Regions from separate parts of the Pseudogracilibacillus sp. SO10305 genome, predicted to be linked through region 3. Evidence: riboswitches for the same ligand, from Rfam matches in the RefSeq annotation. Region 3 holds a riboswitch; each other region holds the start of a gene.

Region 1 (10,721 bases), on a different contig from region 3:
TCCTGAGGAAGCTTTTGCTTCATGGGAAAATCTTGCTGAAGCTTCACGAACGTTGATTGATAGTGGAGAAGTAAATGTTGGTCATATGCCAATGTGGGGATATGAAAATTTAGTAGATATTGCATTAAGTAATGGTGGTTCTATTTTAAATGATGATGGTACAGAAGTGTTAATTGATAGTCCAGAATGGATAGAATCATGGGAGTTTATTCGTGAACAGATCCATGATAAAGAAAATATGAAAATTAACTCTGGCGGACAAGGATGGGAATATTGGTATAAAACGATTGACCAAGTGATGAACGGTTCCGCAGCAAGTTATACCGGTTCATCTGGTGATAAAGGAGATTTAGATTTTGACAAAATTGATTCACATATCCAACCAGGATTAAATGGAAAAGATCCGGCACCAGAAGTAACAGGGTTATATTTAGGAATTCCATCTAGTATTTCTGAAGAAGAAAAAGAAGCAGCATATGAATGGATGAGCTATTTTACTAGTAGTGAAGTAAACGCTGACTGGTCAAAAACAATTGGATATGTTCCTACACGTAATTCTACGACAGAAGAGCCAGTATATGCTGATTTCGTAGCAGAAAATCCTTATGCAAATGTACCTTATGAACAGGCGCAAATATCGACACCTGAATTTATTGATCCTACAGGCGGAAAAATTATTGACGCTTTATCAATCGCTACAGATAAAGTACAAATAGAAAACATACCTGTAGAAGAAGCATTGAAAAAGGCGAAAGAAGATGCACAAGCTGCCTTAGATGAAGTAAATAATAAATAAGTTAGGATGAAGTTATTGTATGTCAGGTATATTGCTATCCGAACAAGTAAAAAGTGAAAAAACTGGCACGTATTTAGACCGTGATTATGTCATTAACGTGCAAAATGAAATTGAATCATTATACATTGATGTTCATGTAAGTAAAGGTGTTTGGGCAACATGTATGATATACGATCCAAATAACTATTTACGTGGTCAACTATTGTTGACGGGTGATGCAAGGTCAATTTTGATCCATAAACAAGCACATAAAAGTAATCCATATACTGTTCCGGGAGAGATATACGAAGGAGAATGGCGTATAAATGTATCGTTTTTATGTAATGAAAACATAGAAGCAGGCGGTATTTGGGGAGAGTGTGCAGTATATGCAAATGAACTCGTCCCTGGTACAGTCAAACTAGATAAATGGAACTGGACAGATGAAAAGAAATCATCCTTTCAATTGACGCTTTATCAATCCGAGGAAGTGTATCAACATGAAAAACGATGGTATAAAGGTGACTTTCATACACATACGACTTTTACAGATGGTGAAATGAGTCGTGAAGAAAATGTTGAAATGGCAAAAAAACAACAATTAGATTTTTTTGTTGCGACAGACCATAATATTGTGCCCACGTCTTGGTATGATAAAACAGATATGCTCGTCATACCTGGGACAGAAGTTACTTCTCCTTTAGGACATTTTAATATTATAAATCCAAATACTTCTCCGTTTGCGAAATGTAAAGTATCGGATATGTATGAAGAAAAAGGGACGAATAAAATTATAAATCAAAACTATGGGGATGCACTCGTATCTATTAACCATCCTTTTTTAAAAGGGTGTCCTTGGATATATGAGGAGACAGTAATCGAACATATTGATACTTTAGAAATTATCAACGATCCAACATATCCAGATAATAGAGTAGCAACAGAAAAGGCACTAATCGCATGGAATGTTCTATTAAATGATGGGCATCAGATAACTGGAATAGGTGGTTCTGACTCCCATCTTCGTCCGACTGACACATATGAAGGTAGTACAGAACCGTCGTTAATGGGGGATCCTGGAACATATGTATATTGTGCACAACTTTCTACCAAACAGCTAATGGATAGTGTTCGAAAAGGGAATGTAATTGTATCAAGAGGTGGATTTATTCATTTTACAGATGGACATTGTTTGCCTGGGGAAGAAAGTGTATTGTTTAAGGGAATTTTATCTGTTGAAGTCGAAACAGAAGATGCTATTTATATTGAATGGATAGTAGATGGGGAAATAAAGAAAAGAGCATATACAAATGTTCACACGTATCCATTTCATTTTTCGGAAACGGAATATCACTGGATTCGGGTTGATATAAGGAATACAGATGGTACGCTGTATGGATTTTCAAACCCGATTTATTTCGGGAAAAAAGAACCGAAAATTCACAAATGGAAAGAAGTATTAGAAAAAATGCCTAAGTAATGTTTTTGTACAAGTGTTGTATGTTCCGTAAAGGTTCATATAACACTTTTTTTATCGAATCAACTATAACATGGTATAATTTGAGAAAGTATAGTTGCTATGAAAAACGTTTCATAAAGGTGAGAAAGGAAAGGGGTATTTTTTTGAAGATGAATGATGAGCAAGCATTAGAAAAATTAGAAAATGCAAAGCATCAAGTAATAGATGCAATCGCAGAAACAATGGATTTATATGCTGTGCCACCAGCTGCCGGAAGATTATATGCGATTATGCAATTTGAAGAACAAATGAATTTAGATGAAATGCAAGATGTCATGGGCATGAGTAAGCCTAGTATGAGTACAAGTGTACGGAAATTGCAAGAAATTGATATGATGAAAAAGACATTCCAACGTGGATCGAGAAAGCATTCATATATTGCTGAAAAAAATTATTTTAATACATTTATTAGTTATTTTTGCCATATGTGGGATCGTGAAGCAAAAATGAATTTAACTGCGATAAGAGAAGCAGAGTTTGAATTAGATCAAATTTTTGAAGAAGGGGATGTATCGGAAGAAACCCTAGCAAAAACGCGGGAGTTATATACACAAATAGAAGCTTCGAAAAAATATTATCGTTGGTTAGAACGCTTATCTGCCTCTGTTCGCTCAAGAGAAATTTTTAAATATGTGCCACATGAATTAGAAGATACGGATAATTGAAATTCTTGTTCGAGGCTGGTAGGAAGCAGGAACGAATAAAGGACATGGAAATGTTTATTGAAATGGCTAAAAGGAAATAGTATACATAGGAGGGATTCTCTTGGTATATGAAAACAAACAAGATTGGCCAGAAAAGTTTCCAATCGAAAAACTGATTTCCATAGAAAAGGATATGGATAAATTAATTGAAGGAAAAAAGATTTCAGTTAGACGGAATGACCGTTATGCAGATGTTGGCGATACAATTATGTTGAAAGGGCATCTGTTTGAAGTAGAGGATGTGTATCCCCAATTTTTAAAAAATATGAGTGCGAAAAATGCTCGTGAAGAAGGATTTGAAAGTATCGAGTCATATAAAACAGCATTGACAAGCATTCATGATGGAGCAGTGTGGAACCCAGAGCAACTCGTCTGGGCTCATTATTTAAAAGAAAAATAACAAAAGGCGTAAACTTTCGTTTTACGCCTTTTGTTGGCTTTATAGATCCAGTTCTTTTTTCAAATCTTTCGGTATATCAATCTTAGTATCATTAAAATCTTTAAATTCATTCCAAATATCAAATTTAATTTTACCTGCGTCTGCATCGGCAGATATATTAATTAATAATTCCTCCATGAATAATGTGTCTTTTTGGAATATAGCTTCGACTTCAACTGTTGTTTCTGTTTCTAAATCAGCCCCGGTGAGTGATAAGTTATAAACATCTTGGAAAATATAAAAAATATCTTTTGCCGGACCACTATATGTTGCGATATATTTATTATCTTTTTCTTCCACTTCTGCAAGTTCTCCAAAATCTCTTACCGCTTCAATAATATTATAGTATGTTGTACCACTTGATTTTAGTGAACCTGCAGGTAAAGGAGTGCCATTATCTTGCCATATTTCTCCATCTGATACATACTGTGCGCCATCATAAAATACGGCATGTTGGAATGTTTCACCGTTAGCGTTTTTTTCAATAAGTTCTATATTTCCTTCATCATTTTTTTCATCAATTTTTCCGATAACAGCCAAAGAGGAGGTATCTCTTCCACCTGGTGAATTAATTAAAATATCCATTCCCATATCCATATCATAAATTTCTACATTGTCGCGGCTTTCAAAGATTTGTTGGAATAGGGCCGCTGTATCGTCATTTGTATTTGTCTCTTCGTTATCATTGTTACTATCGTTGTTAACATCGTTATTTTCATTGTTTTCCTTTTCGTTCTTATTTTCATCCACTTCATTCTGTTCGTTATTGTTTTCGTTGTTCTTGTCGTTGACTTCTTCATTACCAGATTGACAAGCTACTAGAAAAATAATGAGAAATAAAGACATGAAAATCGTAACCAAGTTTCTTCGCATAAAATCAGTCTCTCCATTTCTATATAATGTAATAGTTATTTTGTTCAGTATAAGGTTACGTGTAAAAGTTTTCCAATGAACTTATACAAAAAAGCGAGAAATAGTTCTCGCTAATCATGTAATATATTATAAAGTCGTTCGAATTTCCCATAACTCTGGAAAGAAATATTGATCGAGTACTTTCTTTAAATAAGAGACTCCACCGGAGCCGCCAGTTCCTTTCTTAAACCCAATAATTCTTTCAACGGTCTTCATATGTCGGAAGCGCCATTGTTGGAATAAATCTTCTACATCAACAAGTTCTTCCGCCAACTCGTACAATTCCCAATATTTATCAACGTTTCGGTAAACAGTAAGCCAAGCCTGCCTCACACTATCATTGGAACGATGGGATAAACTAACATCACGGTTTAATACATCTTCATCAATTGGAAGCCCAGCCCTATTTAATGCTTGAATCGATACGTCATAAATGCTTGGTGCATCATGTGCTGCTTGCAATACTTCTAATAGTTTTGGATCTTTTTCATAAATGTTTAACACATGTTCTGTTTTATAGCCGAGAGAGAATTCGATGATACGGTTTTGGAAAGACTGGAAACCTGATGCATTTCCAAGTTTGTCACGGAATTCCATATATTCGGATGGTGTCAAGGTGGATAGAACATCCCACACATTTTTTAATTGGACTTGTATTTTTGATACTCTTGCTAATTTTTTAAATGCTTCTTGTAAACGATCTTGTTCAATATCTTTCGTGGCGGATTGTATTTCATGAATAATTTGCTTCATCCATATTTCACTAACATGGTGTACGGAAATAAATAACATTTCATCATGGTGATCACTTAATGGATGATGGCTATTTAATAATGTATCCAGTCCTAAATATTCACTGTACGTCATTTTTTCTTTAAAGTCTGTTTCAATTGTTTCTTCATTTTTAAAAGCTTCGTGTTCATTTAACATAACAGTTCCTCCTCTTAAACGAAAAGTTGTATGCGCTAACATTTTATTTTTAAAAATACACAGAAATTATTCTGCGCAATATTTTTTACTGTAATAGAAACTTGCATTCATAACCTATTTTATTATACATTAAAATTATAATTTAATGTAGAAACTGTGTCAATTTGGCATTTGGAAAGGCATTTCAATAGATGAATTTTGAAAAAAGGGGTAGATATAAATGGAAGCGAATTCATTTGAAGTAACAGAATCATTTGCAAAACAATTGGATGAAAAAGATTCCCTAGCAGCTTACAAAGAGGAGTTTTATGTGAAAGAAAAAGAATATTATATGAATGGAAACTCTTTAGGTTTGTTATCAAAGCGAAGTGAAACAGCATTATTAGATGCATTAGAAGATTGGAAAGAATTTGCGATTGATGGTTGGTTGCAAGCTGAACCAGCATGGTTTTATATGTCAGAACAGCTAGGGAAAATGACAGGGTCACTTATTGGTGCAAAAAAAGGGGAGACGATTGTGACAGGTTCGATTACGACGAATATTCATCAATTAGTGGCGACGTTTTTTCAGCCGACAGAGACGAAAAATAAAATTTTAGCAGATGAATTAACGTTTTCTTCAGATATTTATGCATTACAAAGCCAGTTACTTTTACGAGGTTTACAGCCGGAAACACATTTAATTCGCGTATCGAGTGAAGATGGATCGACATTGTCAGAAGAAAAAATTATCGAGATGATGACAGATGATGTCGCACTTATCTTATTGCCTTCTGTACTTTACCGAAGCGGACAAATTTTAAACATGGAAAAATTAGCATTTGAAGCGAAGCGTCGTAATATTATGATCGGTTTTGATTTAGCACATTCCATTGGTGCACTCCCACATCAATTACATGATTGGGGAGTCGATTTTGCGATGTGGTGTAACTATAAATATTTAAATAGTGGGCCTGGAGGTGTCGGTGGCTTATTCGTTCATGAGAAACATTTAGGGACGACACCTGGATTACGTGGTTGGTTCAGTTCAGATAAGGAGAAACAATTTGATTTAGATCATGATTTTGTTCCCGCACAAACAGCAAGTGCATTCCAATTAGGGACTCCTCATGTTTTATCTCTGGCACCATTAAAAGGTTCGTTGGAGATTTTTAATGAAATAGGAATTGAAAATGTACGTGCAAAATCACTTCGTCTAACAGCGTATATGATGTATTTAATCGATCATGAATTGGCTGGATTTGAATTTGAAATTACAAATCCACGGGAAGCAGATAGACGCGGTGGACATATTAGCTTAGCACATAAAGAAGCTGCAAGAATTTGTAAAGCGTTAAAAGATGCTGGAGTTATTCCAGATTTTAGAGCACCGAATGTAATTCGTTTATCACCAATTGCATTGTACACGTCTTATCATGACGTATGGATGGTCGTGCAAATTTTAAAAACGATTATGGAAGAAGAGGCTTATAAGAAATATGAAAACAAACGTGATGTCGTTGCATAAGGAAGTGTTTCGATGAAGGACAATTTCAAAAAAATTTTTTATGGAAATGGTGAAGAACAATTCGGGGAACTACGGTTGCCTGAAAAGGGGGATGGTCCTTTTCCAATTATAGTTATCATTCATGGGGGGTTTTGGAAAAAGGCATATGATTTAAAACATATCCGTCCATTAGCAAATGCATTTACATCGCATGGTTTTGTGACATGGAATATTGAATATCGTCGTGTCGGCCATGTAGGAGGTGGTTGGCCGGGAACGTTTGCAGATGTGAGTGCAGCATTACAATACGTCGAAAAGCTAGCAAACCTATATCCGATTGATTTGGAAAGAGTCGTTACATTAGGTCATTCTGCTGGAGGACATTTGGCCTTATGGGTGGCAGCTCAAGAAAACTTACATGAAAATAGCCCAATCCGTTTTGAAAAAAATCCACTGCCAGTAAAAGGAGTGCTTAGTCTAGCTGGGATTGGTCATTTGGAAACGATGTATCAAATCCATCATTGGGAAGAAAAGTTGTTTGATTCAGATGTGAACCCGACACGTGATCTACTTGGTGGAACACCAGCACAATATAAAGAAAGATATGAGCACGGATCACCGAGTACATTATTACCGATTTCGTCTAATATCGTGCTTATCCACGGTGAATTAGATATTGCAGTTCCATTTGCGATGAGTAAAATGTTTGATGAACGAGCACGTGCATCGGGGACAAAGGTGGAGCTTATACCTTTTAGAGACTTAGAACACTATGCTATCATTCAGCCGGATACAAAATCTTGGCCGGTATTGTTAGAGAAAGTGCAGGAAATTATTAGAGAGTAGTAAACATTCTTAGTTTTGTATGAAAGTTAAAAGTAAAGGTCTTGTATTTTACACTATTTTTGATAATATGGAAGTAACTCAATATACGTATCACAGGGGGAGCAATTTTTGCTGAGAGTGGACAATGTCCAGACCCTTCGAACCTGTTTAGTTAATACTAACGTAGGGATGTGGTGACACGAGGATGGGCTACCCATTCTTATATACCTCTATGGATACGCGTTGAACAATATCATAGGGGGTTTTTTATGTGAAGAAATTTTTACCATTACAGGCGATGCTCGAAGTAGCAATTTTTGCCGCATTAGCCATGTTAATCGATTTATTACCAGGAATTAAGCCGATTCCATCCATTTCTATTTCATTAGCGATGGTGCCAATTTTTATTGTAGCATTTCGTTGGGGTGTGAAAGCGAGTTTTATTTCCGGATTTATTTGGGGGATTTTGCAAATCGTTACTGGGGATGCATGGATTTTAACGCCATTACAAGCGTTTATCGAGTATTTTGTTGCCTTTAGTTTTATCGGTTTTGCAGGATTAATGATGGGCGTCGTGCAAAATGCAGTTCGTTTACAAAACCGTCCCAAGTTAATTACATCTGTTTCAGTTGGAGTGCTTATTGGAAGTATTGGCCGTTACTTCTGGCATTTTATTGCCGGCGTTGTTTTCTTTGCAAACTATGCAGAAGAAGCGGGTCAAACACCGATTTATTTCTCATTTGTTACGAATAGCATTACGATGATATCAAACTTTATTGGTTGTTCGATTGTAATTATTTTAATTTTAATGGTTCGTCCAACATTTTTAACGATGAACAAACCATTGGAAGCAAATAGAAAAGTTTCGTAAATGTTTTAACGAAAAAGACCTCGGTAAAAAGCATTTCATTCATTAAAGTTAAATAGTGGAGCTATCGTCTATATTTTATGGACGGTAGCTTTTTTATATGTTGTATACATTTTTGTCCATTTTATTACTGATGTAATTTTATGTAAAAAATGTAAAATAATATATTCAATTTACATGTTTACTGTTATACTTAATGCAACGTTTTTTTTCATCTGTTTATCTGCTTCTCATATTTTGATTCCTTCCGTTTGAAAAATCTGGTACTTTACGGCACATAGAATAAAATGCTACATTTTACTTATTACTAAATAAATGTAAGCGCTTTACAAAGAAAGGGAGCGATCATAAATGGATATTAAACATACACACAAATTTAAAGCATTAAGTGCACAACAGGTGTGGGACACAATCCAAAACCCGGAAGTATTAAAAGCAGTATTGCCAGGTTGTAAAACATTTGATGAAGTAGGCGATGAGCAATATAAAGCGGTACTCGGAATTAATATGGGGCCAATTAAGGGAGAATTTACGGCAGATGTGGAACAAGTCGATAAAAATGAACCAACATCTTATCGTCTCCTTGTAAAGGCGAGTGGAAAACCAGGTGAAATTGATGCAAATGCGTTAATGGAACTGGAGGAGGTAGATGGAAATACGGAGTTAACATGTACAGCAGATGTTGCGGCAACAGGATTAATGGCGACGATTGGTCAAAGAATGATTGGTGGCGTAGCAAAAGTAGTTTTAAAGCAATTTTTTAAAGATATAGAGAAAAAAGCAAAACAATAAAATTTATGTGGAGGTGCATGTATGTCAAATCTTGTGAATGTTACTGTGACGATTAATGGAGAAGAACGTTCAGCAGAAGTGGAACCACGTATGTTATTAGTTCATTTTATTCGTGATGTATTAGGGATTACAGGTTCACATATCGGTTGTGATACGAGCCAGTGTGGGAATTGTACGATTTTAGTAGATGGACGAGCAGCAAAGTCTTGTACTTTATTAGCAGTCCATGTGGATGGATCTGAACTTATTACGGTAGAAGGTTTAGGTACAGTTGAAAACTTACACCCTGTGCAACGAGGGTTCTGGGAAGAACATGGATTGCAATGTGGATATTGTACACCGGGGGCAATGATTGCAAGTATTGAATTATTAGCACAAAATCCAACACCGACAGATGAGGAAATTAGAGAAGGATTAGAAGGGGTAATTTGCCGTTGTACGGGATATGAATTTATCGTAAATGCGGTTAGAAGGGCATCGGAAATTATGAGAGAAGAAAATGCAGTGAAAGGAGTGAAATAATCGATGAGTAAACTAGTTGGACAACGAATGAAACGTAAAGAGGATCCAAAACTTATTACAGGGAACGCCACATACTTAGATGATTTGAAAATTCCTAATTTATTACATGCATATATCTTAAGAAGTCCACATCCACATGCTAATATTAAAAGCATTCATAAAGATAAGGCGCTTGCACATCCAGGAGTAGTGGCGGTATATACAGGAAAAGATTTAGAAGGGAAAATCAATCCCGTACCAACTTCGTGGAAAGTTCCTGGAATGAACTTAATTGAAACGGCACAATATCCTTTAGCAATTGATACTGCAAGATATGTCGGAGATGGTGTTGCAATGGTTATCGCAAGTGACCGTTATGCGGCAGAAGATGCTGCAGAATTAGTGGAAGTAGAATATGAAGTATTGCCATCTATTTCCAACCAAAAAGAAGCGCGCAAAGAAGGGGCTCCACAAATTTATGATGAAGTACCAAATAATACGGCTTTTACGTATATTGCAGGTGAAGTAACGGACGCCGATATCGATGGGGCGGAAGTAGTTATTCGTGGAAACTATAGTACACAGAGAGTTGCGCCAAGCCCGATGGAAACACGTAATTCTTTAGCACAATATAATCCGGGTAATGGTGAGTTGAAGTTATATGTCGGTTCACAAAACCCACATATTCATCGTATGGTCCTTTCAGAAGTGTTAGATTTTCCAGAACATCGATTACAAGTAAAAGTAGCTGATATGGGTGGAGGCTTTGGTGGGAAAATTGGTGTATATCCTGACGAAGCACTTGTATCGTATGCGGCCATCGATCTAAAGCGTCCGGTGAAATGGGTAGAGACACGAAATGAGCATTTCCAATCTGCGAATGCTGGACGAGATATGATGGTAGATGTAGAACTTGCTGGAACGAAAGATGGGAAAATTACAGCAATAAGAGTAGTAAATCATGCTAATA
Region 2 (10,721 bases), on a different contig from region 3:
AACCGTCAGGCACTGCCCCAACTTTGATTACTTTTTCATCTGTTGCACTTGCCGCTTCCTTCGTATCTTCTTGACCACATGCCACTAAAAAAAGGACTCCAATTACTAGCAATAATAAACTAATACGTTTCATGTAAACATCCTCCTTCAACCTCTTTGTTTGTACCCTATTTTTTTCTTCCACGTTGACGTTCTAGAAAAACTCTTTACACTTGATACGGTTTGCTTAATCGATGTTCATACCAACTTTGCAACTGACTATACAATAAGGTAAGCACCCAATAAATGAGGCCGACCGCTAAATATGCTTCAAAGAACTTCAAGTTTGCAGATGCGAGCATTTTTCCTTGAGCGAGTAATTCTGTCACGCCGATCGTAAAGGCGAGGGACGAATTTTTAATGAGACCGATAAACATATTTCCCGTTGCTGGAAGTGCATTTCGAATTGCTTGTGGCAACACGATGCTACGCAATGATTGGAAATATGTCATCCCGACAGAAATCGCTGCTTCTTCCTGCCCTTTATCAACAGAAGTTAGTCCCGCTCGAAAAATTTCCGCCAAATACGCGGAAGTATTTAATCCGAATGCGACGATAGCCGAAACGATTGCCCCTAGGTCATTGAATATTGGAAAAATTTGCGGCAAACCAAAATAAATCATTAATAATTGCACTAAAATCGGTGTGCCTCTAAAAAATGATATATAAATTTTTGCCAGTTGCATGAAAATAGGAGTTCTATTTACTAAAATAACCGCGATAATCGCTCCAATGACTGTTGCAATCGCCATCGCTGCAAACGTCATATACAATGTAATTGGTAAATAAGTGAGTAACTCTGGAATGATTTCAAACACGTAACGGATATCGATATTCAATGACGACACACCTCCAATTTTTTTGCTTATCATTTAAGCAAGTAGTCATTTTCTATTACATAATTTTTTACACGTATTGTTTATTTAAGACGCTTAACAATTCAAACGATTGTAATCTTTTCGCTTCATCAAGTACGGGAGTGTGTACGATAAATTCATCGACATCAAAAGTTCTCGCAAGCCGACCGAATTCCTCTTTCACATGCTTTTGTGTTCCTGCTATTTTTTGCACTTTTTGTTCGTGCACTTCGAATGGTTCATTCGTTTGGCGCCATAAAGCTTCCACTTGGTCTAAGGAAACGACAGAAAGGGCACGCCCACTTTCGAATGTCACTTTATAAATATTGTATTTATCCGCTTCTTCTTCTGCTGCTTGTTGATCTGTGCCGACGAACGCAGCAACCGCGATAATAAACTTTCCATGTGGATGTAGTGCCCGATATGCTTTCATCGTTTCTTCGAGCAATGTTTCATCCCCATTTAAAAAACTGGCAAAAACAAAATTCGCACCGAGCCGTGCAGCGAATCGAGCGCTGTTTACACTTGCACCTAATAAAAATGTCGGCAATGTGCGTGCTATTTTCGGATGTACTACTGCCTCCGATAAAGCATGATCTTCTGGTATATTGCCACTTAAAAATTGCTGTAGCAATGTGAATCGTTCTTCAAAAGAAGTGTCGTTACCCGTTCCGCCATATCGTAATGCAGCGGTTGAAGCATTCAACCCTCCTGGTGCTTTGCCGATGCCTAATTCCACTCGTTCAGGAGCCAATGCTTCCATCACATGAAAGTTTTCTGCAACTTTATATGGGCTATAATGTTGCAACATGACCCCACCAGCACCGATTTTTATTTTATTTGTCTGTGCCAACAAATGACTCATTAATATTTCTGGTGATGCACCTGCAACATCTTCTGACTGATGATGTTCCGCCACCCAAAACCGGTGATAGCCCCAACTTTCTGCTTTTTGTGCTAACTCAACCGTACTTTTTAAAGCATCTTGAGCTGTTCTATTAGGAAAAATCGGACTTTGATCTAAAATCCCAATTTTATATGTCATATGCTCTTCCTCCGTTCATCATTTTTACATAGCCATTCCATTAACAATGCCCAATGAAACAATGACAACACGGTATTTTTTGACGAAATATATAAAGCTTTTTATGACTGGTCATCGTCATCCACCTTTTATTATTAGTTTTAACATTCAATTACTCGGGATTAAATGTTACAAATAGTATATCATAGCAATTTTTATTCGTGTAATAGATTTTAATCTGCTTTCTTATAGAGAAACTCTATCAATCTCCTTCGTCCATGTTGCTAAACTATCAAAGTATGGCGGTTTTTCGCCGATATAATGAATCATTTGCGCTTTTAACGATTCCTTTGCGACGACTGGAACATCAAGGGAGGTTACTTTACCGTCAGCTACTTCCTTTCGTACACATATTTCTGGTAAAAATCCGATGCCAGCATTTTCTAGTATTAATCCTTTCGCGGTTTCTAAACTATCTACCTCATACGTAATCGTCGGTACATGAGCAGCATTGAAAAATAAATTTTTCACTTTCGTCCAATCTAATGACCCACATTCATAAAATACGATCGTTTCCTCTTGTAACTGTTCCATGCTTATATTTGGCACATTTTCAAAATGATGTGGGTGGGAGACGAATAAACGAATCGGTGTTTGTAAGATCGCCGTTTTTTCTAAAGATGGATGGGCACTCGCCCGCACAAAGCCAACATCTACTTCCCTGTGCAATACTTTACTTTCAATTTCTTCCGTCGTTCCCGTATGCATCGTAATTTGGACATTCGGATAGGCTAATTTAAATTTTGGTAAGACGTAAGGCATGACATAGTTGGCGATGAGTCCAGTTACTCCAATGACAATATGGTCTGTAGCCGCGGTTTCCTTCATTCGTTTCTGGCCACTTTTGTATGCCTGTACGATCGATTCAGCATAAGGAATAAACGCTTTTCCTTCTTTCGTCATGACGAGGGACCGTCCGACTCGTTCAAATAATGCGACATTCAACTCTTTTTCCAATGTACGAATGCGCGAAGATACAGATGGTTGCGTCAAAAACAATGCCTCTGCCGCTTTATTTACACTTCCAAAATGATGCACATATAAAAAAGCTTCTAAGTTTTGAATATTCAACGTAGAACCTCCTAATCATTAATTATTATTAAGTATATCAATTTACTACGAATAATCTATGAAAAAGAATCTAGCATGATACTAGATTCTTTAAAATTGCTTATTAAATATTTTCAAGTATCCAAGCTTATAAGAAATAAATGCACCTACTACTAGCATACCAATCATCATCGCGAAAAATATCCAATCGCGTGCCGTTACATAAGTTCGATGATAGTACGTTCTGTTCCGGTCGCCAGTGAAACCTTTTGACTCCATCGCAATGGCGACACGTTCTGCTTTTCTTATCCCATTTGCCAAAAGTGGAATCGAATAGCGCTGAAATTGATGTATTTTTCCTTTTATCCCTTTCAATCTCCCAACCCCACGAATTTGGTGTGCTTTTTGCAATAATTGAAATTCATGTTGAAATACTGGTAAAAAACGATATCCTGCAATAATACCGTATGCAAACTTCGGTGGCAGTTTACATTGATGAATAAAGCTCATCATGAGCTGTGTCGTATCTGTCGTAAAAATAAACATCATGGACATCATTAAAAAACAGAGCGAACGAAACATAATACTTAACCCTGTTTGAAGGCCGCCAGTCGTTAAGGTCATCCAACCAAATGTGAAAATAACATCCCCACCAGCAAAACCATCATTTGCATACAATGCAGCCGTCCAACCGAAGCCAAATGAAAGCAATAAAAATATAGCGAAAATTTTCACTCCTTTTTTCAAAGGGATTTTCCCATAGCCAAATGTCATAAGCAGTAAAAATAGGAGATAAAAAAGTGGTGTAAACCAATCATAAAAAAGACTGAGACATAATCCTGGCACTAAAATCGCCAGCAACTTCACAACGGGATTAACTTTTTTCATCCTATCTCTCCTATTCTCTTACATTGCGCTTTTTCTACTTCGAATGGACGACGTAAATGGGCAGCGTGTAATAGCCCTTCCTCTTCCCATAATGTGTCAGGGGTGCCATGAAAGGCGATTTCCCCTTCATGGAGCACGTATACCGTGTCACTCATTGCAGCAAGATCCATATCATGCGTGACGATAACGATCGTAATCCCTTTCTCTCTTAACTCAAACATCGTATGTATTAGCCGTGCTGTTGTTTCCGCATCTTGCCCGAATGTCGGTTCATCAAATAATAAAATATCTGGCGTGTCATCAAGTACGGTTGCAACACTTAGCCTTCGCTTTTGCCCTCCACTTAACGAAAATGGATTCCGATGTTTTTCCTCTTCTAGTTGAAAATGTTCGAGTAAATAGGTGGCGGTCGCCTCCATTTTTTCTAGTTGTTCGTCATTTAGCCGCATGGAAAAGACGAGTTCATCATAAACCGTATCTGTTATAAACTGATGTTCCGGATTTTGAAACACGAAACCTAATTTATGCCGCAGTTTCATTTCTTTCCATTTTTGTAAAGGACGATGTTGAAAATAGACTTCCCCTTTTGTCGGGGTCATAATGCCAGCCATCAACTCAAGTAAAGTCGATTTTCCGGCCCCATTTTTTCCAAGGATAGAAATGAAAGCCCCTTTCGGAATAGCCATATAAATCTGTTGTAAAATGGTCCGCGCTTTTCGTTTATATGTTATATCTTCAAGGCGCATGACGGTTTCATTGTCTTTAGGATGCTCTTGTTTTTGTGCGGTCGGAAGCTTGCGAGCATGCAGATCGATTCCAAAAGAATGTCTAGAGAACTTCTTCGGTATAAAAATGCCCGCTTCTTCCACTTGTTCCTTATAAGTCGTAAACATTTCTTCTGGGGATGCATCTTGTAGCAAGCGACCATTTTTTCCTAATAATAAGACACGGTCTGTCATATCCAACCATGCATCTGCTTGATGGTCGATAATGAACACACTCATTTGCCGTTCTTCTTGAATTTGTTGAATAAGTTTTATGAATGATTCTGTTGCATGTGGATCCAAATTAACGGTTGCTTCATCTAAAATAAGCAATGTCGGCTCCAATAAAAGAACTGCAGCTAAAGCAATTTTTTGTTTTTCTCCCCCAGATAATTCGTGTAGTTTCCGATATTTAAATTTTTCCATGCCGACTAGTAAAAGTATCTCATCGATTTTTTCGTCCATTTCATGTTCACGGATCGCCATATTTTCTAATGTAAATGCTAACTCATCGGCAACATGGATCATGCAAAACTGCGCTTCAGGATCTTGAAAAACGACACCGATATGTTTGCTCCAAGCACCAGCTTGTGCGTCTTGCAAATGTGCTCCACGAAACATTATCGTGCCAGCTGTTTCTCCTTCCACCGCTTCTGGGTATAGCCCATTTAAACAGAGGGATAACGTGCTTTTACCAGAACCACTCGGACCCATGAGCAATGTCACTTCGTTTTCATGCAAGATAACATCTAGTCCTCGTAAAATAGGCTCATCCAATGATTCATAAGCAAACGAAAAATTTTCTATCGTTATAAATGGCAATTTTTTTGCATGTTGATTGTTTTCGTTTGAATATTTCTCGTTTTCCACACGCTTATGCTGCATCTTTTTCACGTTTTTTTCTAACCTCCTTGCCTAATGCATAACCATCTAATACACCTGTAAATGCTAACTTATCTGCTATCCATTTTCCGAGTACTCCACTTAGAAATGCCCCACTTATTAACCGAATGGAAAGCATGCCGATAAGCACGGTTGGAGCAAGAGCCATATTTCCAGAAGCGAATAATTGATAAATAAAACTATATATAGCTGCTATCATTCCTGACAAAATTAGTACGCGAAGGTGATAGTTTTTATATTTCGTTAATAGAAATGCCGTCTCAATCCCTGCTCCTTGGACAAGCCCAATTAACAAAATCTTCGCCCCACCAGGACCCCCTGCTAAAATTTCAACCCCCGCTGAAATAATTCCTGTAAAAAGAGCTGCCCCAGGTTTTCGAATAATATACATGGCAACGACAGATCCGATAAACCATAATCCAAATACAAATTCAAAACTAAATGGCGCAAGTCCGATCGGGGTTAATATATTTCGTAAAGTAGATGCAAACAAAACGAAAAACATATATAGTACCCCAGCAACAACCGAAATAATCGACAACATTACAATTTCTTTCAACTTCCAATTTTTCGTCATACGTCCATACACTCCTTGATTATTATTATTTTTGTCGTTCCTTTTTTGATCGCTCCTTTCTTTTTCACAAATAAAAAAACTGCATTCCCGATTAGGAAATGCAGTCGAATATATAAATATACAAAAATAACACATATACTGTATATGCCCGGCCACACTTCCCCACGCTAGTATTATCTAGATCGGGTGCCAAGGGTCAAGGATTACCTTTCTCAGCCATTCAACATAGCTCCCCTAGTGCTTTTTAAATATATGAAATTTTATAACTATGATTGTACGGGATTCCAGAGGAACTGTCAAGCTCCCTTCTTAATTTCACTGATCGTAAATACGAGAAAACGGACACAAATAAATGTAAATGAAATGAAACAGCTCTAATTACCTGTATGACGAGGATTTATACGACTTCCTTCGTTTATACGGTGTTCCCAAACTTTTTTGTATTATGTTATAATATTTGAATGGAACGATACGATTGTCATCACTATGATATCGTTCCATTTATTGCTCAATAAATAGCTATTGAATACAAGTATGTGAGGTTAGGAGAATATATAACATGGCAACAAAAAATATTATCGTAGAAAGAAATGTTCCGGCGACGATGCGGGATGGAACGACCTTATATGCAGATATATATCGTCCGGAAAAAGAAGGGACATATCCGATTTTACTTACGCGCATCCCATACGGAAAACATGATCCATTTTATTCGCATCGCTATTTAGATACACATCGTTTCGTTGATCACGGATATATCGTCATCATTCAAGATGTTCGTGGACGTTTTGCATCTGAAGGTACATTTTCGATGTTTACGAACGAAGCGAAAGATGGATATGATACGATTGAATGGGCAGCTCACTTACCATACTCAAATGGAAACGTCGGGATGTTTGGCCTTTCTTATTATGGATACACACAATTATTAGCTGCAACAGAAAAAGCGCCACATTTGAAGGCAATTTTTCCTGCCCAAACATTAAACGATAGTAGATCAGGTGCGACATATCAAAACGGTGCCTTTCTAGTCGGCTTGTTTCAATCGCTCATTTTAGGTACATTCGTGCCAGACTTATTAAAACGAACATATAAGGATGACCTAGCAACATATTATCGTATGATGCAAAAATGGGCACAAGAAGTCGACCAAATTGAGAAATGGTATGAAACAAAACCTATCAAAGATTGGTCTATTTTAAAAGAGTTCGGTTTAGAAGGTGATTTTCTCGACATGATCACACATGAATTAGACGATGATGCATTTTGGGAAACATATAGCTTATTAGAGAAATACCCGAACATACAAGTTCCTGCGTATCATCTTGCTGGTTGGTATGATTGCTTTTTATATAGTACGATTGAAAACTTTAAAAATATGCGTGCTAAAACTGATTATATGCAAAAATTAGTGATTGGACCGTGGGCACATGGTAATTTTGGACATGTGATTGGGGACCGTTCATTTGGCATGAGTGCGTCCGAACATTTCATCGATTTAAAAGAAGATTTAACTGCATTACATATCCGTTGGTTTGATCATTGGTTAAAGAAGGAAGATAAAGGTTTCGCTGAAGAAGCTGCAGTTAAAATTTTTACTATGGGTGTGAATCAATGGCAAGAAGCTGATGAATGGCCATTACCGAATACCAACTATACACCGTTTTATTTGCATAGTAATGGAAAAGCAAATACACGTTTTGGTGACGGTCATTTGACAACGGAAAAACCAGAGAATGACGAGAAACATGTCGATCAATTTGTATACGATCCAACGAATCCTGTTCCAACAACTGGCGGTGGCACACTATATGAAGGAGTGGCAGTCGAGGGACCATACGATCAACGCACGGTAGAAGAACGTGAAGATGTGTTAGTGTATACCTCAGATGTCCTTGACGCACCATTAGAAGTAACTGGACCTGTTTCCGTAAAGCTGTGGGCAAAAACAGATGCAAAAGATACAGACTTCACAGCAAAATTAGTCGATGTTGCCCCAGATGGAACAGCTTATAATTTAACCGATGGCATCATTCGCGCTCGATATCGTCATGGTAATGAAAAAGCAGGTGATGTGGACGGTGCAATCATTCCATATGAAATTAACTTGTGGGCGACGAGTAATGTTTTCAAACGTGGTCATCGCATTCGCGTCGAAATTTCATCAAGTAATTTCCCACGTTTTGATGTAAATCCGAATACGGGTGAAACTGTGATCCATTCAGATGATATGCAAACAGCGACACAAACAATCTATCATAATGAAACATATCCATCTCATATTATGTTACCAGTTATCCCGAACGTAAAATAATATAAATGAACATTATAGTAGTATCGATATGCACCCCTTTTGTTTAACGAAAGGGGTGCTTTTTCCTATTGTTTACGTCATCGTCTGTTTCATTTTATTTGCTACGATAATAATGATCGGTGTGCCAATAATTGTCGGCGTTATCCAAAAGAAGACGGGCGATAAATTAGAAAAAAGTGGTTGCTCCGAAATATTTACTACAAGGACTGCAGTGACAATACCGATATAGGAACCGATCATGCCTGCAATATGTCGAACAATCCAATTTTTTCTTCGTCTTTTTCCTGCCATATAACCGAATAAAGCAAAACAATATGAAAAAATCGCAATATAAAATAAATAAGATGATGCCTCCCAATGGATGATGGACGTGACAATAGCTGAAATAAACACTACTACATAGGAAGTATGGTAGATCTCCCCTAAATACGTATGCCAACCACGGTGTTTTTTTGCAAATACTGCCATAAGGCCAACGAGCAAACAAATACTCCCAGATACAATATGTAATACGATAAACAAACTAAATACAGTCATTGTTTTCTCCTTTATATTTTTTAAATGAATGGGTTAACTCCAGAAATCGTTTCGTCATTTAAAGGAAACGATTGTACCTTAATTTTCTTTTAGAAACTTTAAACCTTTACAAGCTTATCCTACAAGCTAGTTTTTTTGTGACTTCGATGATTTGATTAAGAATTAAGTCATCATCTGTTTTATATTAATTTTTCCGTAAAATTTTCTCCAGTGTTTTTCCTTTGGCCAATTCATCAATTAATTTATCTAAATAACGAATTTCCTGCATCAACGGTTCCTCAATCTCTTCCACGCGAACCCCACAAATGACTCCCTTAATAAGTGTTCTCGCCTCATTCATTTCTGGTGCATGTGCAAAAAACGTTTCAAAATCTGTTTGTTTATCAAGTTCTGTTTCGAGTTGTTCCTGACTATAACCTGTCAACCATCGAATGATTTCATCTACTTCTTCCTTTGTCCGCCCTTTTTTCTCCGCCTTCGTTATATAATGCGGATACACGCTCGCAAAACTCATCGTATAAATTTTATGTTTTTTCATTTAAACTCCTCCATTCATTCATCGCTAAAATATTCAATGATAATCGTTCAACTTTGTTGCAATTTTTTCTATATAGATCATTTGTAATTATTTTTAGTATAGCATTATTTTATTGTATCGCTATATAAATGTGGGAGCAAATTCTCACTGACGAACGCACGCAGTGGATCGTACAAAAAATCCCGTCACCATATGTAAGATGACAGGATTTTTTTGCATGGAAAAGCATACATTCAGCTAGATTTTAGTAATCTCGTATTAGATTACTTGGCACATACTTGGCACGAAACATTTTTCAGCAAAAAAACCCTCATCACAAACTTTACTGTGACAAGGGTTTTCGTGTTTTAACCGATCGAACCTTCCATCTCGAACTTAATTAGGCGGTTCATTTCTACTGCATATTCCATTGGTAATTCTCTTGTGAATGGCTCGATGAAGCCCATGACGATCATATCTGTTGCTTCTTGTTCTTCCAGTCCTCTACTCATTAAGTAGAATAACTGTTCTTCTGAAACTTTTGATACTTTCGCTTCGTGTTCAAGAGAAATATTGTCATTTAAGATTTCGTTGTACGGAATCGTATCTGACGTTGAAATATTATCTAAGATTAACGTATCACACTCAATATTCGCGCGTGCTCCTTCTGCTTTACGTCCGAAGTGAACGATACCGCGGTACGATACTTTTCCACCATCTTTTGAAATAGATTTCGAAACGATGGAAGAGGAAGTATTCGGTGCTAAGTGGTACATTTTTGCACCAGCGTCTTGGTGCTGACCTTTTCCAGCTAAAGCGATGGAAATTGTCACACCACGTGCACCTTCTCCACGTAATAAAACAGATGGGTATTTCATCGTTAATTTCGACCCCATATTACCGTCAATCCACTCCATTGAACCGTTCGCTTCCACCGTTGCACGTTTTGTAACTAAGTTGTACACGTTGTTCGCCCAGTTTTGGATTGTTGTATAACGGCATGTAGCATCTTTCTTAACGAAAATTTCTACAACCGCACTGTGTAATGAGTTTGTCGTATATGTCGGAGCTGTACATCCTTCCACATAGTGTACAGATGCACCTTCGTCCACGATAATAAGTGTTCTTTCAAATTGACCCATATTTTCAGAGTTAATACGGAAGTATGCTTGTAAAGGTACTTTCGCTTCT
Region 3 (10,721 bases):
TTATGACACCAAATTACTTTTATCAAAAAGATATTGAGTTTGGTTAATGTAACATGTTGTATAAGCCTTACTGGTACTTCATCATGCAAGGATGTTTCGTAAGGCTTTTTACACTTAATTTTAAAATAGATATGAGCAATTTCACTTAATTTTTATATTGTTTGCTTACATTCAATTGTTATTTGAACTCCCTTGTTAAACACTCTTTCGTAAAATACAACTTTTAAAAGAATCTAATGAGTGAATTAGAATCCTGTAACAAATGAATTTGTTCGAATGGACGAGTGAATGAAAAAACAGTATAGTTATACATAGACAAGCGATAAGAGGTGACAGCTTTGAAGAAAATTTTAATACTGAGTGACAGTCATGGCTTAGTAGAACCATTGGAAACAATTAAATATCGACATGCTTGCGATCATTATATTCATTGTGGTGATTCTGAGCTTGAAACTGACCATCAAGTGTTAAATGGATATGAAATTGTCCGAGGAAATTGTGATTGGAACAGTTCATTTCCGAATGAACTTATTTTAAATATTAACGATCTCCGCTTATATGTAACACATGGTCATTTATACGATGTGAAAAATTCTTTAATGCGATTGCAATATCGTGCAGTAGAGGTTGAGGCAAATATTGTTTGTTTTGGGCACTCACATATTGCCTATGCAGAAAAAATTGGACAAACATTGTTCTTAAATCCAGGAAGTATTCGTTTACCAAAATATTTTTCGGAAACTTCTTATATTGTTTTAAGTGTGTTAGATGATACGGAAGTAACAATACAATTTTTCAATGCGGAAGGTATGGAGATAACAATATTTCCTTACAATGAAACTTTTCGATTAGAAAAATGATAGAAAAGTGTTGACTTTATTTCTGAACCGTCATATAATAATAAATGTCGTCAAAAGAAGTCGACCACTTGCGGGTGTAGTTTAGTGGTAAAACTCCAGCCTTCCAAGCTGATGTCGGGGGTTCGATTCCCCCTACCCGCTCCATAATTAAATAATAATATACATATTGTCCTCGTAGCTCAGCTGGATAGAGCAACAGCCTTCTAAGCTGTCGGTCGGGCGTTCGAATCGCTCCGGGGACGCTTAAACGTGAATTAGGTTGTTATCAATGGAATATACCATTGATAACAACCTTTTTTATTATATAAACATTAAAAACCTCCAATTTACCGCTTATCGGAAAATTGGAGGTCTATGATGGAGGGCTAACTTTAGTATGCTCTATAATGACATATTATATGTCATTCGATGCAAACCAAATATTTAATTTTTCTAATGCGTGATGACGATGGCTTATACTATTTTTTTCAACCGTTTCTAATTGTGCCATCGTTTGTTTGTATCCTTCAGGTATAAAAATTGGATCATATCCAAATCCATTATCCCCTTCAGGAGCAAATGTAATTTTTCCAGGACAGTTTCCTTCAAAATAAACTGTTTCCTTTCCAGGACGTGCTATCGCTAATACGCAAATAAACTTAGCATGACGTTCCTCCTCTGGAACATCTACTAACTCTTGTAGCACTTTTTCATAATTGTTTACATCATTCGTCGGTTCTCCTGCATAACGTGCGGAGTATACGCCCGGCGCACCATTTAAAGCATCAATTGAAAGGCCAGAATCATCTGCTAATACAGGTGTTTGAACAAGTTCACAAATGGTTTCCGCCTTTAAACGGGCATTCTCAAAAAAAGTATCACCAGTTTCTTCGACATCTGGAAGCTGTCCCTCATAATCAGCTAGTGAACGAACTTCGATTCCATATGGCTCAAACATGTCGCGAAATTCTTTAATTTTTCCTTTGTTTCCTGATGCGATCATTAATTGTTTCATTGTTTATTCCTCTTCTTTCACTTCTAATTCAAATCCAATTTCCTCTGCCAACATCCCTAGTGCTTCTTTTTGTACTGCAAAAAGTTGCTCAATTCCAATTTGCGCGTGTTCGAGCATTAATTGTAATTCGTCATAGGAAAAAGTTGATTCCTCCCCTGTACCTTGAATTTCAACAAATTTTCCCTCACCAGTCATTACGACATTCATATCAACATTTGCAGCAAAATCTTGTTCATAATTTAAATCAAGGACAACTTCCCCATCTTCCAATACACCAACACTTGTTGCAGCTAAGTAATCTGTTACAGGTAAATTTTTCACTTTATCTTCCTCTAATAGTCTGCCACAAGCAAGGACCAGTGCAACGAAGGCACCAGTGATCGATGCAGTTCTCGTACCACCGTCCGCTTGGATAACATCACAATCAATCCAAATTGTGCGCTCCCCTAATTTCTCTAAGTCGACGACTGCTCGTAATGCACGTCCTATTAAACGTTGGATTTCCATCGTACGACCACTCACTTTTCCACGAGATGATTCTCTCGTATTACGTTGATCGGTTGCACGTGGCAACATGGCATACTCTGCAGTTATCCAGCCTTTCCCTTGTCCACGCATAAATGGTGGGACACGTTCTTCAATCGTTGCATTACAAATTACTTTTGTATTTCCAACTTCTATTAATACAGAACCTTCAGGGTGCATTGTAAAATTCGTTATTATATTTGTTGGTCTAATTGTCGCGTTCATATTCGCCCTCCTACATATTTTCAGTTACATTTTTTCCATTTGTTGAAAATCTGATAATTGAACAGGTGTATCATACACATTTCCGTCTTCATCCATAATCTCATCTAGCTGTTCAACTTGTACATCTATCGCTTGTACTTCTTCCCCATCTACTAAAGATCTTACTAATGTTTCCATTACATCTTTTTGAATGATTGGAAGTTCATCATCGTTAAAAATATACTCATTAAATACTAATTGTAACACACCTTCATTTAGTTCAGGTGCTTTTTCTAAAGATACTTCTTGTTGGAACACATCTTGTACGCCTAATTCACGTGGAATGTTTTCGAGTAATTTTTGCACCTTTGCTTCAAATACATCTTCCGTACGATCAATATACGTCGATACTGGTACAAAGTACGTCATTTCCTCGTGTTGCTTCGGATAAAAAATCGTGACAAGTTCACTATGTTGCAAATGTGGCTTTTCATCCATATGTATGTTAATTCCATGCTTCTTACTATACCCGTTTGCAATTGGTGTTCCATTGACAGGCATTTCATCTATATCTTCTCCATCAATTCTCAGTTTTATGTTTTCCACTTGTTCAAACTGGGTCAACGTATGTGTCATGGCTTCTAATATGCGTATTTCATCTTCCGCCTCATAGTTTGCAAATTGCGCTGATAAATCAACAATTAATGTTCCGTCCTCTGTTACATTCGTTCCTAACACTTCTGTTTTCTCTGGTAAAACTGCTGCAAAACCTTCTGGTAATAACTCCGTGACAGGTCCATCTTTCACTAAATATTGAACCGTTTGGGCTGCCGCTCCTTCGATTTTAGGTATTTCTATTTGAATCGGGGCAACAACTCCATCTTTATCGAATACATAAAGTGTCCGTTCTGTAGTTTCAGCTGTTTCTTCTACATCGTTTTCCTCAGAATTAGTTTCTTCAGATTCATTCATATTTTCTTCTGTCTCGTCAATGATTGGAATATCCTCTGGCATATCAATTTCTTCTATCGTTTCAGCTCCTTGAAAACAACCAGATAATAAAAACATACCTACACCCGCAGTTATCGCTACACGGATTTTTTTCGTGCGCACAAAATCCCCTCCTGTCATATACTAGTACAATATACGACATGGTGTGTCCATTTATACCTGTATCGGAAGATTAATTTTATCCATCATCACATCTTGTAGGCATTCAATACAGTTTTCAAAAATGATATTTGATAATTTAGTAAATGTTTCTAAATTACCAGTCATGTAAAATTGATGTTTCGCCGTACGAACATTTTTTTGTAGTAAATGATGCACTTCTAAAATCGCACTCGTTTCTCTAGCAGTTTCTTCACTTGAAGATATTAATTGAACATCATGTCCAACTACTTGTTGAATCGTTTTTTGCAAAATTGGATAATGAGTACAGCCGAGCACCAATGTATCAATATTCACTGTACGTAATGGTTCTAATGCTTCCGCTACAACTTGAAACGCTTCTTCCCCATCTGTTATACCTTTTTCCACCATCGGTACGAATGTCGGACAAGCAAGGGTAGTTACTCCTAACGTATGATTTATTTTATGTAATGCACGGACATATGATTCACTTCGTATCGTTCCCTCTGTTCCAATCACACCTATTTGCTTATTATTCGTTGCATTAATGGCGGCACGAGCACCAGGTTTAATGACACCAATGACTGGAATCGATAGTTCTTCCTTTAATTGTTTAATCGTAAATGCTGTCGCTGTGTTACATGCAATAACAATCATCTTCACATCTTTTTCCAATAAAAAATGAACCATTTCCATTGTGAACTGTTTTACTTCATGTTCTGGTCTCGGTCCATATGGGCATCGCATTGTGTCACCAACATAAATTAATTTTTCGTTCGGTAATTGTCTCATCAATTCATATGCAACAGTTAATCCACCAACACCTGAATCAATGACACCTATTGCTCTATTCAAAATTCCACCTCATTTATTATTGTAACGATATATATTTTATCATACGTACATGTGAAAGGAAAAAAGAAAAGACGAAAAAAGTTGAAGTAACTTCGACTTACTTCAACCATCCTTTTTCCTTTACGAGAGAAATTGCTTCTATCCTATTACCAACTTGTAACTTTTCTAAAATTGTCGACATATAATTTCTGACCGTTCCAGGAGATAAAAATAATGTAGCAGCAATTTCCTTCGTTGATTTTCCTTTTGCAACAAGACTTAATACTTCAGATTCTCGCTCTGTTAATGGGTTTTCAATAAAATCACTCTCATACATCATATCCATTAATTCTGGTGCATACATTTTTCTTCCTGCCATCACTAAACGAATTGCTTCAGCTAATTGTTCAATTGGGCTATCTTTTAATAAGTATGCTTGTACCCCAGCTCTTCTAGCCCGATCAAAATATCCTGTACGAGCAAATGTCGTTAAAATAATTTTTTTGCACGGATCTTCCTTTAATAATTCAGCTGCTTCCAGGCCATTCATTACTGGCATTTCAATATCCATCACACAAACATCGGGTTGTAATGATTGAACTAATGCTACTGCTTCTTCTCCATTTGTTGCTGTTCCGACAACTTCAAAATCATCTTCCATATTTAACAACGAACCTAATGCACCAAGTAACATTCCTTGATCCTCTGCTAATATAATTTTAATCATTACATGACACCCCCTTTGGCAATGTTTTTTATAATGACTGGTACTTCAACTGACAAATCTGTTCCATTATGGGACCCTATGTATAACGTACCATTTACAAACTCCAGTCTTTCTCTCATCCCAGCAATTCCACTTCCAAATGATTGCTTTTTATCTTTCGGAAATCCTCTTCCATCATCTTTAATTTTTAATATATATGCTTCCTCATTTTGTGTTATATAAATATCACTTTTCGTCGCTCCACTATGTTTAACGATATTTGTTACAGCCTCTTTTAGACAAAGACTTAAAATATTTTCAATAACAGGTGGAACCGATTCATTCTTTAATTCATTTTTGATTGCAACATCGATCTCTGCAGCCTCTAATACTTGCTTCGTTCGTTCTAATTCATCCGTCAACTTTCGATAACGCATATGTGTCACTAATTCACGTACTTCTTTTAATGCGGTGCTTGCAGTCATTCTAATATCTTTTAATTCATTTGTAGCAAGTTCCGGATCTTTTTCTAATAATTTGCCAGCAAGATCTGATTTTAGTCCAATTAAAGATAATTTTTGTCCTAAAATATCATGCAAATCTCTTGCGATACGTTGTCTTTCTTCAAAAATAATTAGTTCTGATATTTTTTCCCGTGCGACTTCTAACTCGCCTTCTAAATTTTCACGTTTCGTTCGATTATATAAATGAAACGGTAACAGCACTGTCCCAATGACACTAATAACGATATACGGTGTTTGCGGCAGTAGTAAGTCTAATCGAAAAAAATAACCAAATATAACTGCCCCAACTGTCGTTGCAATATGAAGCCCATACATAATAAAAAAACCTGCATAATGTCGAATATTTCCAATAAAGATGGCTGTAAAAATAGCAAAATAAACAAAGCCAAACAAATAAATCATTGCAATGTTTACAATCATTTCAAAACTAAGCCACATATATACAAGTCCACTTTTAGACTTGAAAGAAAATATATAGGAAATGAAAAACATTATTAATAATGTAATGCCGATGCCAATTTCTACAAAAGAAGATGATTTAAAAATAAAGAAAAATGGTAAAAAACATAAAATAATCCATGTGTAAATACTAATCCATGGTTTCTTCGGAAAAATACTATACCATTTACGCAAAAATAACACCCTCTTCCTATTGCCTCTATTATAGCAATAAATATTGCATTACAACATCTGTTCATTTAAATCTATAAAAATACTTTTTGAGACTATTTGAATAAACCCAAAATGGTATCTATATATTGGAAGTCCCTTTAAAACAAAAAGATATGCTAGCAATCAACTACTCGCTAGCATAACTTCATACTTGTATGTCTATTAATTGATTCTCGTTTTGTTCGAATGTTTTACCACACGATTTTGCTTTGTTTCGTTTAACTTTTCACGCTGACGCTGCTTCCACGTTTTAAAGGTAATAAAATTTTGTGCTTCTGCATCATATAATTTATAACGCAAGGAATCTAGACTCGTTTTAAGTGTAATCGTTGTTGCGTATTGTAAATCTGGAGTCGTCTCATGTGCCTCTTCTAAATAATAGTTCGGTATACGTGGTGCTAAATGATGGACATGGTGGAAGCCGATATTTCCTGTTAACCATTGTAAAAATTTTGGTAACTCATAATATGAACTTCCTTCTACTGCTGCCTTCACATAATTCCACTCAGATTCTTCTTCAAAATACGAATCTTCAAACGTATGTTGAATATAAAATAACCAGATACCTAATGCGGCTGCAATATAAATCGATATTCCGTGCACGATTAAGAATGGTACGAAACCAACAAAAACGATAACTAAAACCGTTCCTATAAGTAATATAGCATTAATTAAATACGTATTATTTTTCTCTTTTTGCTTCGCATCCGCTCTATTACGTCGGTTTGACACAAGCACTAAATATAGCGGACCAAACCCAAACATAATAATCGGATTACGGTATAGACGATATTTCAATCTTTCCCATTTTGTTGCTTCCTCATATTCCTCTATTGTCATTACCCAAATATCTCCAATGCCACGTTCATCTAAATTAGAACTAGAAGCATGGTGAATCGCATGTTCTCGTTTCCATTTTTCATATGGAAAACTCGTTAACACTCCTGTAATCGTTCCTAACATATTATTTTTTCGTTTGTCATGGTAAAAAGAACCATGTGTACAATCGTGAAAAATAATGAATGTACGAACAATCAGTCCTGCTGCTATCACCGATAAGCCAATCGCTACATACATATTAATTGGTACCATTATATATGCGATAATCCAAGTAGCAATTAACGGCACAATCGTATTAAAAATTTGTATCGTACTTTTTTTATGATCCGCAAATGTATACGGCTTTACTTGTTGATGTAATTTTCTCGTTTTCTCTTTTGACATTTTTCTCCCCCTCATAGGCGTCCTATTTTAGTATAAGAGAGTGAAAATCTTTTTATTAGACGTAAATGTCATCATTTCTATGTGACAAATGTCATATCAAACAAAGGATAAACGTATAAATCATTCATTTTACGCACTTTTCGTACATTTATTCATAAAATAAACTGACTAAATAATTCCCTTCTAAATGCATCTCACCGACAGCAAGGAGGGGGACCATTTGAACGACTCGAAAAACTTTCACCAACAAAGCGTACTAACAAAACGTGAAAGAGAAGTATTTACGATACTTTTACAAGACAAAACAACAAAGGAAATCGCAGAAGAACTATTCATATCTGAAAAAACTGTCCGAAACCACATTTCAAACGTTATCCAAAAGTTGGGTGTAAAAGGTCGTGCACAGGCAGTGATAGAGCTTGTTAGAATGGGGGAATTATCATTATAACGAAAACCGACTTTCACTATCGAAAGTCGGTTTTTCTATTATTCTTCCAGTTGAAAATGTTCACGTAAAGTTGAGCCTTCATAGGAGGTTCTAAATAATCCACGTTTCTGTAGTTCAGGAATGATCAATTCTACAAAATCTTCTAAACTATGTGGAAAGGAAGGTGGCATTAAATTAAAGCCATCTGCAATCCCTTCCTTGAACCATAATTCCATTTCATCGACAATTTCCTCGGGCGTTCCAATTAAAGTAAAATGGCCCCCACCAGCATTTAAATAACTTAATAATTCTCTTACGGTCGGATCTTTATCACGAATAATTTCTAATATAGTTTTATAACGTCCTACCGGTCCAGAAAATTCCTCAACAGGTGGAAGGACTGGCACCTTTTTATCTAAATCCCACTTAGAACAATCCTGTCCGACGAAAATGCTTAATTGATTTAAAATAGTGTCTGTATCCAACAGCTTGTCTAATTTCGCTTTTTTCTCAAATGCTTCTTCTCGAGTTTTGCCAACATACGTTACTAACCCCGGAAAAATTTTAATATGTCTATTTCTCACGCCACGTTCCAAAACAGCTTGATCCATCTTTTCTCTAAACTCCCTTGCTTGTCTCCGGTTCCATGAAACAGAATAAACCGCATCAGCATATTCGGCTGCTAATGTAATTCCCGGATTCGATGCACCTGCTTGCATCAGTACCGGACGACCTTGTGGACTTTTTGGAGTCGTTAGCGGCCCACGCACTTGAAAGTATTTTCCAATATGCTTTATTGGGTTTATTTTATTTGGACGCATTAATTGTTTCGTTTTTCTATCATGAATAAAATCTGCTTCTTCCCATGAATCGAACAATTTTGTAACAACATCTGCAAATTCTGCCGCTTTTTCATAACGTTTCGCATGAATTGGCAGTTTTTCCATACTATGATTTTGTGCCTCTAAATCTGTCATCGATGTAACGAGGTTCCAACCAACACGCCCGCCAGACACATGATCCAAACTTAAAATTTGCCTCGCAGCTGTAAATGGATTGGAAAATGTACTCGAAATAGTAGATACTAAACCAACATAGTTCGTTACTTGCGATATAGCAGTTAAATTCACAATGGGGTCAAACCAAAAAGCCGGCATAACATTCGCACTAATACCTTGAAACGATTGATTATCTGCGAAAAACACAGCATCAAACAATCCCTTTTCTGCAATTTGAGCTAATTCTTGATAATATGCAATATCTCCAACACGTTCAACACTTGAATCCGAACTTAACCATGCAGCCTGATGGTGGCCACAACCTATCACTAATACTCCAATATGCATCTGTTTATGATTCTTCATTTTTCCCTCTCCTTTTTAAACATTAAAAAACGCAATTCCCCTAATATTCATAGGAAAATTGCGTATTTATAGCAAAATAGTATGTAAAAAAAACAGAATTCGTTCCAAATACATACAATCATACACTTTCCTACGCTAGTATGAACTAGTTCAGGTTCAAAGGGTTTGAGGATAACCTCATCTCAGTTTTTAAAAACACCCCTAGTGATTCTATTCAATTAATTAATGCTTCATTTCGTTTTTACAGTAATTCCTTGTTCATTGAAGACTTTTTGTACTGCTTTTAATCCATTTAAAACTTTTGGAAATCCAGCATATGGTAATATATGAATAATTGCACCAACAATTTCTTCTGGAGTTAATCCAACTTTAATTCCTGTTTTTACATGCATTTCAATTTGTGGGATACCTTGGGCAACCAATGATGCCATTGTTACTAATACTTTTTGTTTTGGGTCAATGCCTTCTCTACCATAAATATCTCCAAAGGCAAACTCCACTACAAAATCTTCTAAATCTGGTGCCAAATCTTTAAAACCTGCTCCAATATCCATATGTCCTTCCGGATGATGCTGATCTACTAAATTAAAATCCTTTAATACGTCCATTCCTTTTTCATAACGTTCGCTTGCCATGTATATGCCTCCATTAATGTTGAAATTTTCAAAATACTCCCATATCCATGCTAATACATTTCTAACGTTTCAACAAGTAAATGAATGTGATACTTTTGAAAAATGTTTTCCATCATATTTCCTAGTTTCCATGATGGTAATTTTTCCATTACAACATTTTGTACGATACTTTTTTGGCGTTTTACTTATTTGTTTACGATTTGTTTCATAAGTACGTGCACATGTTTCACAACGAAAAAGATAAAATAAACCAATTTTCATCGTATTTGTACTAGGAGCATTATGTTTTCGTAATGTTTTTTCAAATACAGGATGGCCATCACGCATCGATTGACCTTGCATATGTAATGCATAATGAATGCATTCATGTTTGATAATGCCTTTTATTGCCTCTTCCGTACCGTAATCTAATGTTTTCCCTGCAACTTCGATACGAACTGGATGTTGTTTATTCGTCATGACATATCTACCATATGAAGAACGAAGACGATTATTCCGAACGATTGGAATGGTTAAGTCGATATGAAAATTGGTACGTAAAAATTGGGTAGCAAATTGGGTTAATTCTTCCTCTTTCACTGTATACACCTCAATAAATATCATACCATATAACAAAAAAAC

What was found. Region 3 has a riboswitch for thiamine pyrophosphate ahead of SPD45_RS13625 (LLM class flavin-dependent oxidoreductase). Riboswitches for the same ligand answer to the same signal wherever they lie in the genome.
Region 1: another riboswitch for thiamine pyrophosphate. It lies ahead of thiT (energy-coupled thiamine transporter ThiT); the one in region 3 lies ahead of SPD45_RS13625 (LLM class flavin-dependent oxidoreductase).
Region 2: another riboswitch for thiamine pyrophosphate. It lies ahead of SPD45_RS03045 (ECF transporter S component); the one in region 3 lies ahead of SPD45_RS13625 (LLM class flavin-dependent oxidoreductase).

What each region holds. Positions count from the first base shown of each region.
Region 1 is NZ_JAXHDE010000010.1:24,099-34,819, reverse strand. It holds gene SPD45_RS09140 (ABC transporter substrate-binding protein) at 1-796, shown strand, start outside; gene SPD45_RS09135 (CehA/McbA family metallohydrolase) at 816-2,255, shown strand; gene cudC (choline uptake/conversion transcriptional regulator CudC) at 2,405-2,959, shown strand; gene SPD45_RS09125 (ASCH domain-containing protein) at 3,060-3,398, shown strand; gene SPD45_RS09120 (hypothetical protein) at 3,438-4,310, opposite strand; gene kynA (tryptophan 2,3-dioxygenase) at 4,437-5,279, opposite strand; gene kynU (kynureninase) at 5,500-6,786, shown strand; gene SPD45_RS09105 (alpha/beta hydrolase family protein) at 6,799-7,611, shown strand; TPP riboswitch at 7,697-7,797, shown strand; gene thiT (energy-coupled thiamine transporter ThiT) at 7,862-8,461, shown strand; gene SPD45_RS09095 (CoxG family protein) at 8,810-9,250, shown strand; gene SPD45_RS09090 ((2Fe-2S)-binding protein) at 9,272-9,772, shown strand; gene SPD45_RS09085 (xanthine dehydrogenase family protein molybdopterin-binding subunit) at 9,776-10,721, shown strand, end outside.
Region 2 is NZ_JAXHDE010000002.1:81,178-91,898, forward strand. It holds gene SPD45_RS03015 (transporter substrate-binding domain-containing protein) at 1-133, opposite strand, end outside; gene SPD45_RS03020 (amino acid ABC transporter permease) at 207-878, opposite strand; gene SPD45_RS03025 (MsnO8 family LLM class oxidoreductase) at 946-1,941, opposite strand; gene SPD45_RS03030 (LysR family transcriptional regulator) at 2,167-3,051, opposite strand; gene SPD45_RS03035 (energy-coupling factor transporter transmembrane component T family protein) at 3,142-3,918, opposite strand; gene SPD45_RS03040 (ABC transporter ATP-binding protein) at 3,915-5,567, opposite strand; gene SPD45_RS03045 (ECF transporter S component) at 5,557-6,162, opposite strand; TPP riboswitch at 6,305-6,408, opposite strand; gene SPD45_RS03050 (CocE/NonD family hydrolase) at 6,722-8,476, shown strand; gene SPD45_RS03055 (DUF2306 domain-containing protein) at 8,549-9,013, opposite strand; gene SPD45_RS03060 (DUF2200 domain-containing protein) at 9,198-9,551, opposite strand; gene sufB (Fe-S cluster assembly protein SufB) at 9,899-10,721, opposite strand, start outside.
Region 3 is NZ_JAXHDE010000022.1:17,894-28,614, forward strand. It holds gene SPD45_RS13565 (nitric oxide synthase oxygenase) at 1-47, shown strand, start outside; gene SPD45_RS13570 (metallophosphoesterase family protein) at 339-860, shown strand; tRNA gene SPD45_RS13575 (tRNA-Gly) at 931-1,004, shown strand; tRNA gene SPD45_RS13580 (tRNA-Arg) at 1,029-1,102, shown strand; gene SPD45_RS13585 (XTP/dITP diphosphatase) at 1,255-1,854, opposite strand; gene rph (ribonuclease PH) at 1,858-2,604, opposite strand; gene SPD45_RS13595 (GerMN domain-containing protein) at 2,629-3,696, opposite strand; gene racE (glutamate racemase) at 3,748-4,569, opposite strand; gene SPD45_RS13605 (response regulator transcription factor) at 4,667-5,275, opposite strand; gene SPD45_RS13610 (sensor histidine kinase) at 5,275-6,411, opposite strand; gene SPD45_RS13615 (fatty acid desaturase) at 6,613-7,674, opposite strand; gene SPD45_RS13620 (helix-turn-helix domain-containing protein) at 7,895-8,122, shown strand; gene SPD45_RS13625 (LLM class flavin-dependent oxidoreductase) at 8,161-9,465, opposite strand; TPP riboswitch at 9,576-9,678, opposite strand; gene SPD45_RS13630 (carboxymuconolactone decarboxylase family protein) at 9,696-10,100, opposite strand; gene SPD45_RS13635 (SprT-like domain-containing protein) at 10,170-10,679, opposite strand.